2 regions of the Brachybacterium zhongshanense genome follow, and region 1 is predicted to be linked to the other one. Evidence: predicted binding sites of a transcription regulator. Region 1 holds the regulator's gene; the other holds the start of a gene.

Evidence for each region. Region 1 encodes HrcA, which represses chaperone genes, less so after heat shock. Its sites were predicted from a motif close to TTNGCACTCGNNNNNNNCGAGTGCNAA; they were not measured.
Region 2: a site for HrcA is predicted at 2,292-2,318, ahead of groL (chaperonin GroEL). Genes of this name have one in related genera too.

Annotation. Positions count from the first base shown of each region.
Region 1 is NZ_AP043790.1:1,283,303-1,287,127, forward strand. Features, by position in the region: gene ACZ5AJ_RS05830 (DUF4870 domain-containing protein) at 1-449, opposite strand, end outside; gene ACZ5AJ_RS05835 (DUF3097 domain-containing protein) at 603-1,493, opposite strand; gene hrcA (heat-inducible transcriptional repressor HrcA) at 1,627-2,637, shown strand; gene dnaJ (molecular chaperone DnaJ) at 2,730-3,825, shown strand, end outside.
Region 2 is NZ_AP043790.1:2,305,327-2,309,151, forward strand. Features, by position in the region: gene ACZ5AJ_RS10385 (hypothetical protein) at 1-49, opposite strand, end outside; gene groL (chaperonin GroEL) at 444-2,072, opposite strand; gene ACZ5AJ_RS10395 (LytR C-terminal domain-containing protein) at 2,349-2,966, opposite strand; gene ACZ5AJ_RS10400 (DUF3263 domain-containing protein) at 3,118-3,453, opposite strand; gene ACZ5AJ_RS10405 (uracil-DNA glycosylase) at 3,529-3,825, shown strand, end outside.

The DNA.
Region 1 (3,825 bases):
CCGAGGAAGCCGGCGCCGACGATGTAGCCGAGCACCGTCGAGAGGTGGGCGAACATCGACCACATGCGGGAGTCCGAGGGCGTCGTGCCCTGGCCGTTCAACGGACCCTCGTAGAGGCCCGAGAAGCCGGCCGGCAGGGGCGACTCGGCCGGGTGCTGGCCGGCGGGGGCGCCGGCGGCGGGCTGTGCGTAGCCGCCCGCCTGCGGGGCCTGCTGCTGGTGGCCGCCGGCCGGGGGAGCGGCCTGCGCGAACCCCTCCTGCTGCGGGGCCGGCTGCGCGAAGGGATCCGCCGAGGACGCTGCGCCGTACGGCGACTGCGGGGCCGCGGGGGCGGGGCTCGCCTGCGGCGCCTCGGCGGCGGAGGCGGAGACGGCCGGGTCGGCCGACGTGCCCGCGAAGGGGTCGTACGGATGCTGGCCGTCGGGGGTAGGGGCGGGGGTCTGCGTCATGATGGCGCTCCTCGGTACAGGCCGGGCCGTGCATCCGGCGGTGGTCGATGAGGCCAGAATAGAGGCTTCCTGTGTCGGGCGTCTCCGCGGGCGCCCTCCGAGATGGGCGGGGGGTTTCCCCCAGTCGGACGGCTGCTCGAGCACCGTTCGTCGTCAGCCGCCGGCGCCGTCGACCGTCACGAAGTCGATGAGCTCCTCGATGCGCCCGGAGAGCGTCGGCTCGACGTCGGCGTAGGAGCGCACGGTCGCGAGGACCCGCTGCCATCCCCGGGCGATGTCGGCCTGGTCTGCATGCGGCCAGCCCAGCGCCCGCAGCGTGCCGACCTTGATGTCGGTGCCGCGCGGAACATGGGGCCACGCGTCCAGCCCCACCCGCGCCGGCCGGACGGCCTGCCATACGTCGACGTACGGGTGACCGAGCACGAGCACGTTCCCCCGGGCCCCGGGCAGGCGCATGACCTCCTCCGCGATGCGGGTCTCCTTCGAGCCCTTCACCAGATGGTCCACGAGGACGCCGATGCGCCGCTGCGGGGAGGGGGCGAACTCCCGAACCCGTTCGACGAGGTTGTCGGCGCCATCCAGCATCTCGACGACGACGCCCTCGATGCGCAGGTCATGGCCCCAGACCTTCTGGACGAGCTCGGCGTCGTGCTTGCCCTCGACCCAGATCCTCGATGCGCGAGCGGTGCGAGCGCGGGCGCCCTCGACATACACCGAGCCGCTCGCAGAGATCTTCGGAGCGCTGGACCTCTTCGGAGCCGGACGCGTCAGCACGACGGGCTGCCCGTCGATCATGAAGCCTGGGCCGAGCGGGAAGGAACGGCGACGACCGCGGTAGTCCTCGAGCTCGACCACGATCTGCCCGGCGATCTTCTCCAGGCGGGTGACCGCCCCGGTGAAGCCGGTGGAGGCCTCCTCGACGACGAGATCCCGGTGGACGGGGACCTCGCGCGCCACGGGGCGACGGCGATGGTGCGACGGAGGACCGGAGGACAGCACGTCCTGTCCGTACCGGTCGGGGAAGCGATCGGAGGCGGTGGGCACCCCCGCACCGTACACCCGTGGCGAACACCTCCCGGAACGCCGCCGTGCGAGGCGTAGGATTGGCACTCGACGACCTGAAGTGCTAAGCCTCGAGGGTCGCCGACAGACCGCACGAGAGACGCCAGACCAGGAGGTGAGGGGGACGGACACCCGCAAGCTCCAGATCCTCGGCGCCATCGTCGAGGACTACGTGTCCACCCGCGAGCCCGTCGGCTCGAAGTCGCTGCTGGAGCGGCACGAGCTGGGCGTGTCCGCGGCGACCGTCCGCAACGACATGTCGGTGCTCGAGGAGGAGGGGCTGATCCACCAGCCCCACACCTCTGCCGGTCGCATCCCCACCGACAAGGGCTACCGCGCCTTCGTCGACCACGTCGCGACCGTCAAGCCGCTGTCGGCGCCCGAGAGGCGCGCCATCCAGAGTCTGCTCGAGGACGCCGGCGACGTCGAGGAGATGCTCGGTCGCACCGTGCGCCTGCTCGCCCAGCTGACTCAGCAGGTCGCCATGGTCCAGTACCCGGCCCGGCGCCAGGCCCGCGTGCGCCACGTCGAGCTCGTCAAGGTCTCCGACTCGCTCCTGCTGATCGTCCTGATCACGGAGTCCGGCCGCGTGGACCAGCGGACCGTCCCGATCGTCGCCCCGCGCCCCGCCGAGTTCTACATGGACCTGCGCGACCAGCTCCTGCGAGCGGTCGCAGGGCGCGAGGTCACCGATCTCGCCGCCCCGCTGCAGGAGATGCTCGAGAGCGTCCCCGCAGCGGACCTCGCCTCGGCGGCGGAGGTCGCCGAGGCGCTCATCGCGCTCGCCGCGACCCGCGCGGAGGACCGCATCATGCTCGCGGGGACCGCCAACATCGCCCGCTCCGCGCAGGACTTCGCCCGCGACGTCGAGCCGCTGCTGGACGTGCTCGAGGAGCAGCTCGTGCTGCTGCGCCTGTTCACGGAGATGCATGCGTCTCCCGGCGCGGTCGAGGTGCGCATCGGCTCCGAGCTGCGCGACCGGGCGCTGAACCAGGCGGCTGTCGTCGGCGCGGGATACGGGGCAGGATCGCATCTGGCGATCCTCGGGCCCACCCGCATGGACTACGCGGCCGGCATCTCGACGGTCCAGGCGATCGCCCGCTACGTCTCCCGCTATCTCGAGTGAGGCGGGCGGCCTGACCGCCCGCCTCCACCGTCCGGCCGCGTCCTCGCGCCCGACGGACCGCCCACGAACCATCGGCAAGGAACCCCTGCACCGTGAACGACGACTACTACGACCTGCTCGGAGTCTCCCGGGACGCCTCCACCGAGGAGATCAAGAAGGCGTACCGCAAGCTCGCCCGCACACTCCACCCCGACGTCAACCCGGATCCTGAGGCGGCAGAGCGCTACAAGCGGGTCTCGCAGGCCTACCAGACCCTCTCCAACGAGGACAAGCGCCGTCAGTACGACATGGGCGGCGGGCCCGGCATGGGCGCCGGCGGCTTCCCCGGGTTCGGCGGGGGCGGCGGCGGATTCGACGTCAACGACATCTTCGACATGTTCGCCGGGGCGGCGGGCATGCGCGGGCGCGGCCAGGGGCCGGTCCCGCGGCAGCGGCGCGGCGGCGACGTGCTGCGTCGCACGAAGATCGACCTGCGCGAGGTCGTCTTCGGCACCGAGAAGAAGGTGACCTTCCGCACCGCTGAGCTGTGCGAGCGGTGCAGCGGCTCCTGCTGCGAGCCCGGGACGAGCCCCACCCGCTGCACCGCCTGCGACGGCTCCGGCCACGTCCAGCGGGTCGCCCAGTCCCTGCTGGGCCAGATGGTCACCACCGCCCCCTGCCCCACCTGCGAGGGCCACGGCGACGTCATCGAGTCCCCGTGCACCTCGTGCTCCGGCCATGGACGCACGCCCACGGAGCGCACGGTCACCGTGCGCATCCCCTCCGGTGTGGAGAACGGCACCCGCATCCAGCTGCGCGGCGAGGGCGAGGTCGGTGAGGCCGGCGGCCCCTCCGGCGACCTCTTCGTCGAGCTCTCCATCGTCGAGCACGACGTCTTCTCCCGCGAGGGCGACGATCTCGTGACCACGCTCGAGGTCCCGATGACCTCCGCCGCGCTCGGCGCGACCCTCCCGCTGGAGACCTTCGACGGAGTCCAGGACATCGACGTGCGCCCCGGTGCCCAGCCCGGCGACGAGATCACTCTCAAGGGGCTCGGCGTCACTCCGCTGCGCCGCGAGCGCCGGGGCGATGTGCGCGTCGTGCTGAACGTCCTGGTCCCGGAAGGGCTCAGCGACGAGGAGCGGGAGCTGCTCGAGCAGTTCGCGGCGCTCCGCGGCGACGAGACCACCCGCCGCAAGGGCGCGCGTC
Region 2 (3,825 bases), 1.0 Mb from region 1:
CCAGGCCGAGTGTCGCCGACGCGAGGAATGCCTTGCGTCCCATGGCCATCGGTACCTCCCTCAGGGGCCGGTCGTGGACTGTGCGGAGGACTGGCCGACGATGATGCACTCCATCCTGCTGGTGGCGCAGAGGTGCTCCTCGCTCTCGGACCGGGTGATGCATCGGTCCCCTGCGGCCCTCAGAGCTTCGGCGTGCGCCCGCAGCTCCTCGGTGCTCGCTCCGCAGAGCATCCTGCCCCCCTGCCCTTCCCCCTGTCGACGCCCCCGTCAACGCCCCGTCAACGCCCCCTCCGACGCCCCCTGTCGAGAGTAGAGCCCGCCGCAGCCCGTCATGATGGGGAGAAGTCCCCATGCCGACCAGCGCACACGCGCGACGGGCCCCGATCCTCCTGAGAGGATCGGGGCCCGTCGTGCGCTCGGGTGGAGCGGCGGTGATCAGAAGATCACATCATGCCGCCCATGCCGCCCATCTCGTCGGCGCCGGCGGGAGCCTTGACGGGCTCGGGCTTGTCGGCGACGACGGCCTCGGTGGTCAGGAACAGGCCCGCGATGGACGCGGCGTTCTGCAGCGCGGAGCGCGTCACCTTGACCGGGTCGAGGACGCCGGCCTCGAGCAGGTTCTCGTACTCGCCGGTGGCGGCGTTCAGGCCCTCGCCCACGGGGAGCGACTTGACCTTCTCGGCCACGACGCCGCCCTCGAGACCGGCGTTGACGGCGATCTGCTTGAGCGGGGCCTCGATGGCGACCTTGACGATCGTCGCACCGGTGACCTCGTCGCCCGCGAGGTCGAGCTTGTCGAAGGTGTCCTTGCCGGCCTGCAGCAGGGCGACGCCGCCACCGGCGACGATGCCCTCCTCCACGGCGGCCTTGGCGTTGCGCACGGCATCCTCGATGCGGTGCTTGCGCTCCTTCAGCTCCACCTCGGTGGCGGCGCCGGCCTTGATGACGGCCACGCCGCCGGCCAGCTTCGCGAGGCGCTCCTGCAGCTTCTCGCGGTCGTAGTCCGAGTCCGAGGACTCGATCTGCGAGCGGATCTGCTTGACGCGGCCGGCGATGCGCTCGGCGTCGCCCGAGCCCTCGACGATGGTGGTCTCGTCCTTGGTGACGACGACCTTGCGCGCCTGGCCCAGCAGCTCGAGGCCCGCGGTCTCCAGCTTGAGGCCGACCTCCTCGGAGATGACCTGGCCGCCGGTCAGGATGGCCATGTCCTCGAGCATCGCCTTGCGGCGGTCACCGAAGCCGGGAGCCTTGACGGCCACGGACTTGAAGGAGCCCTTGAGCTTGTTCACGACCAGGACGGCCAGGGCCTCGCCCTCGACGTCCTCGGCGATGATGGCGAGCGGCTTGCCGGCCTGGATGACCTTCTCCAGCAGCGGCAGCAGGTCCTTGACGGAGGAGACCTTGGAGGAGAGCAGGAGGATGTAGGGATCCTCGAGCACGGCCTCCTGGCGCTCGGCGTCGGTCACGAAGTAGGGCGAGATGAAGCCCTTGTCGAACCGCATGCCCTCGGTGAGCTCCAGCTCGAGGCCCATGGTGTTGGACTCCTCGACCGTGATCACGCCCTCCTTGCCGACCTTGTCGAGGGCCTCGGCGATGAGCTCGCCGATCGCCTGGTCGGCGGCGGAGATCGCGGCGGTGTTCGCGATCTGCTCCTTGGTCTCGATCTCCTTGGCCTGCGCCAGCAGGGTCTCGGAGACGGCGGCGACGGCCTTCTCGATGCCGCGCTTGAGCGCGATCGGGTTGGCGCCCGCGGCGACGTTGCGCAGGCCCTCCTTGACCAGGGCCTGAGCCAGGACGGTGGCGGTGGTGGTGCCGTCGCCCGCGATGTCGTCGGTCTTCTTGGCGACCTCCTTGACGAGCTCGGCACCGATCTTCTCGTACGGGTCGTCGAGCTCGATCTCCTTGGCGATCGAGACGCCGTCGTTGGTGATCGTGGGGGCGCCCCAGGACTTCTCGAGCACGACGTTGCGGCCCTTGGGGCCGAGGGTGACCTTGACGGCGTCGGCGAGCTGGTTCATACCGCGCTCGAGACCGCGCCGGGCCTCCTCGTCGTAGGCAATGAGCTTGGCCATTGTGGAATCTCTCCCGTGTGGTGTGGTGTCCACCCGACCCTGTGCCCGCGACGGACGGCACCGAGCGCCGTGGTCACGTCCCACCGCGCCGGGCACCTCACGGGGCCGGAATGTTCGTGGTCGGCCGGCGGGGATGCCGCCGGACGATCGCTGCACCCTCCCGGCGAGGACCGCGCCCGCAGACGCTGTCACTCTCCATCGGCGAGTGCCAGATCATCATAAGCACTCTCACCCCGAGAGTGCTAACCCCGTTCCCAGGTTCACGCGATCGGCCGCTCAGCCCTCGCCGTCGCCGGAGTCGTCTCCCGCGTCATCGCCCGACGGCGGGTCGGCGACGACGACGATCGTCACGCGCGAGTCGTACTCGTCGCTCTGGTTGGCTCCGTCGGCGCCGACGACCTCGGCGAGCGCCTCGGCGGTCTCGGCGTCGGCGTCATCGCGGTAGAAGACGACCGGCTCCTGCTGGACGGTGTCGGCGGTGGCGACGCCGACCTCGGACCAGCCGTCGTCCTGCAGGTACGTCTGCCAGCTGCCGGCCAGACCGGTGATGCCGGCGCCGTTGACCACGAGCACGGGGACGGACTTGTCGGCCTCCGGCGCGGCCTCCTCGGTGGTCTCCTCCGCGGCCTCCTCGGACTCCGTGCCCTCCTCCGCAGCGGTGGTCTCCTCGGCCGCGGTGGTGGGCTCGTCGGCCCGATCGTCGGAGCCCCCGCCCATGCCCCCGATGACGAACAGCAGCACCAGGAGGGTCACGAAGGCGGCCCCGATGATGACGATGTACACGAGGTTCTGGCGCCAGAACGGCTCCTCGGCGCGATGCGCGCCGTGGAACGTGGCCGCATCGGCCTCGTCGTCGAACCGGTCGGGCGGGTACGGGTACTGGGAATCTGCCACGGGCCCATTAAACCCGGTGAGGCTCCGCCGTGCTGGGAGCACACGCGCCGGAGCCCGCATCGGACCACCGGGCGGTCCGACGATCGGCCGTTCGCCGATCGGCTGTGCGTCGGGCGCCCGTGCGGCGGGCCCCAGCGGCTCGAGGCGCGGCTCAGGCCACGCGGTCGGCCCCGCCGGTCACCGCAGGGCCGTCGGCGCTCACGCGCCGGGCGCGCAGCCGGTTGACGACGGCTGGCGCCTCGCGCAGAGCGCGAGGGTCGTCGAGCAGGGCGTTGAGCCGCACGTAGTAGGCGGTGCGCGACAGGCCGATCTCCTCGCGGATCGCACGCTCCTTGGTGCCGACGTAGCGGAAGGTGCGGCTCTCCAGGGCGAGGATCCGACGATCCCGGTCCGTCAGCCCCGAGGAGCCCGTCACACCCGAGGAGTCTGTCGGGCCTGAGGGGTCCGTCGGACCGGCAGGGGCGTCGGGGGACGTCGGGGAGGGCATGGATCCAGGGTAGGCGCCGACGGGCGGGCGGATCGCCTCGGCGCGCCGGTGCGCGGGTGCTGGGAGACTGTCCCCATGCCCAAGCCTCTCTCCGAGATCATCAGCCCCGACTGGGCCGAGGCCCTCGCTCCCGTCGAGCCGACCATCCACCGCATGGGCGACTTCCTGCGTGCCGAGACCGAGGCCGGCCGCGGCTACCTGCCCGCCGGGGACAAGGTGCTGCGCGCCTTCACGCGCCCCATGTCCGAGGTGAAGGTGCTGATCGTCGGGCAGGACCCGTATCCGACCCCCGGGCACGCGATCGGGCTGTCCTTCGCCGTCGAGGAGCATGTTCGCCCGCTGCCGCGCTCGCTGACGAACATCTACCGCGAG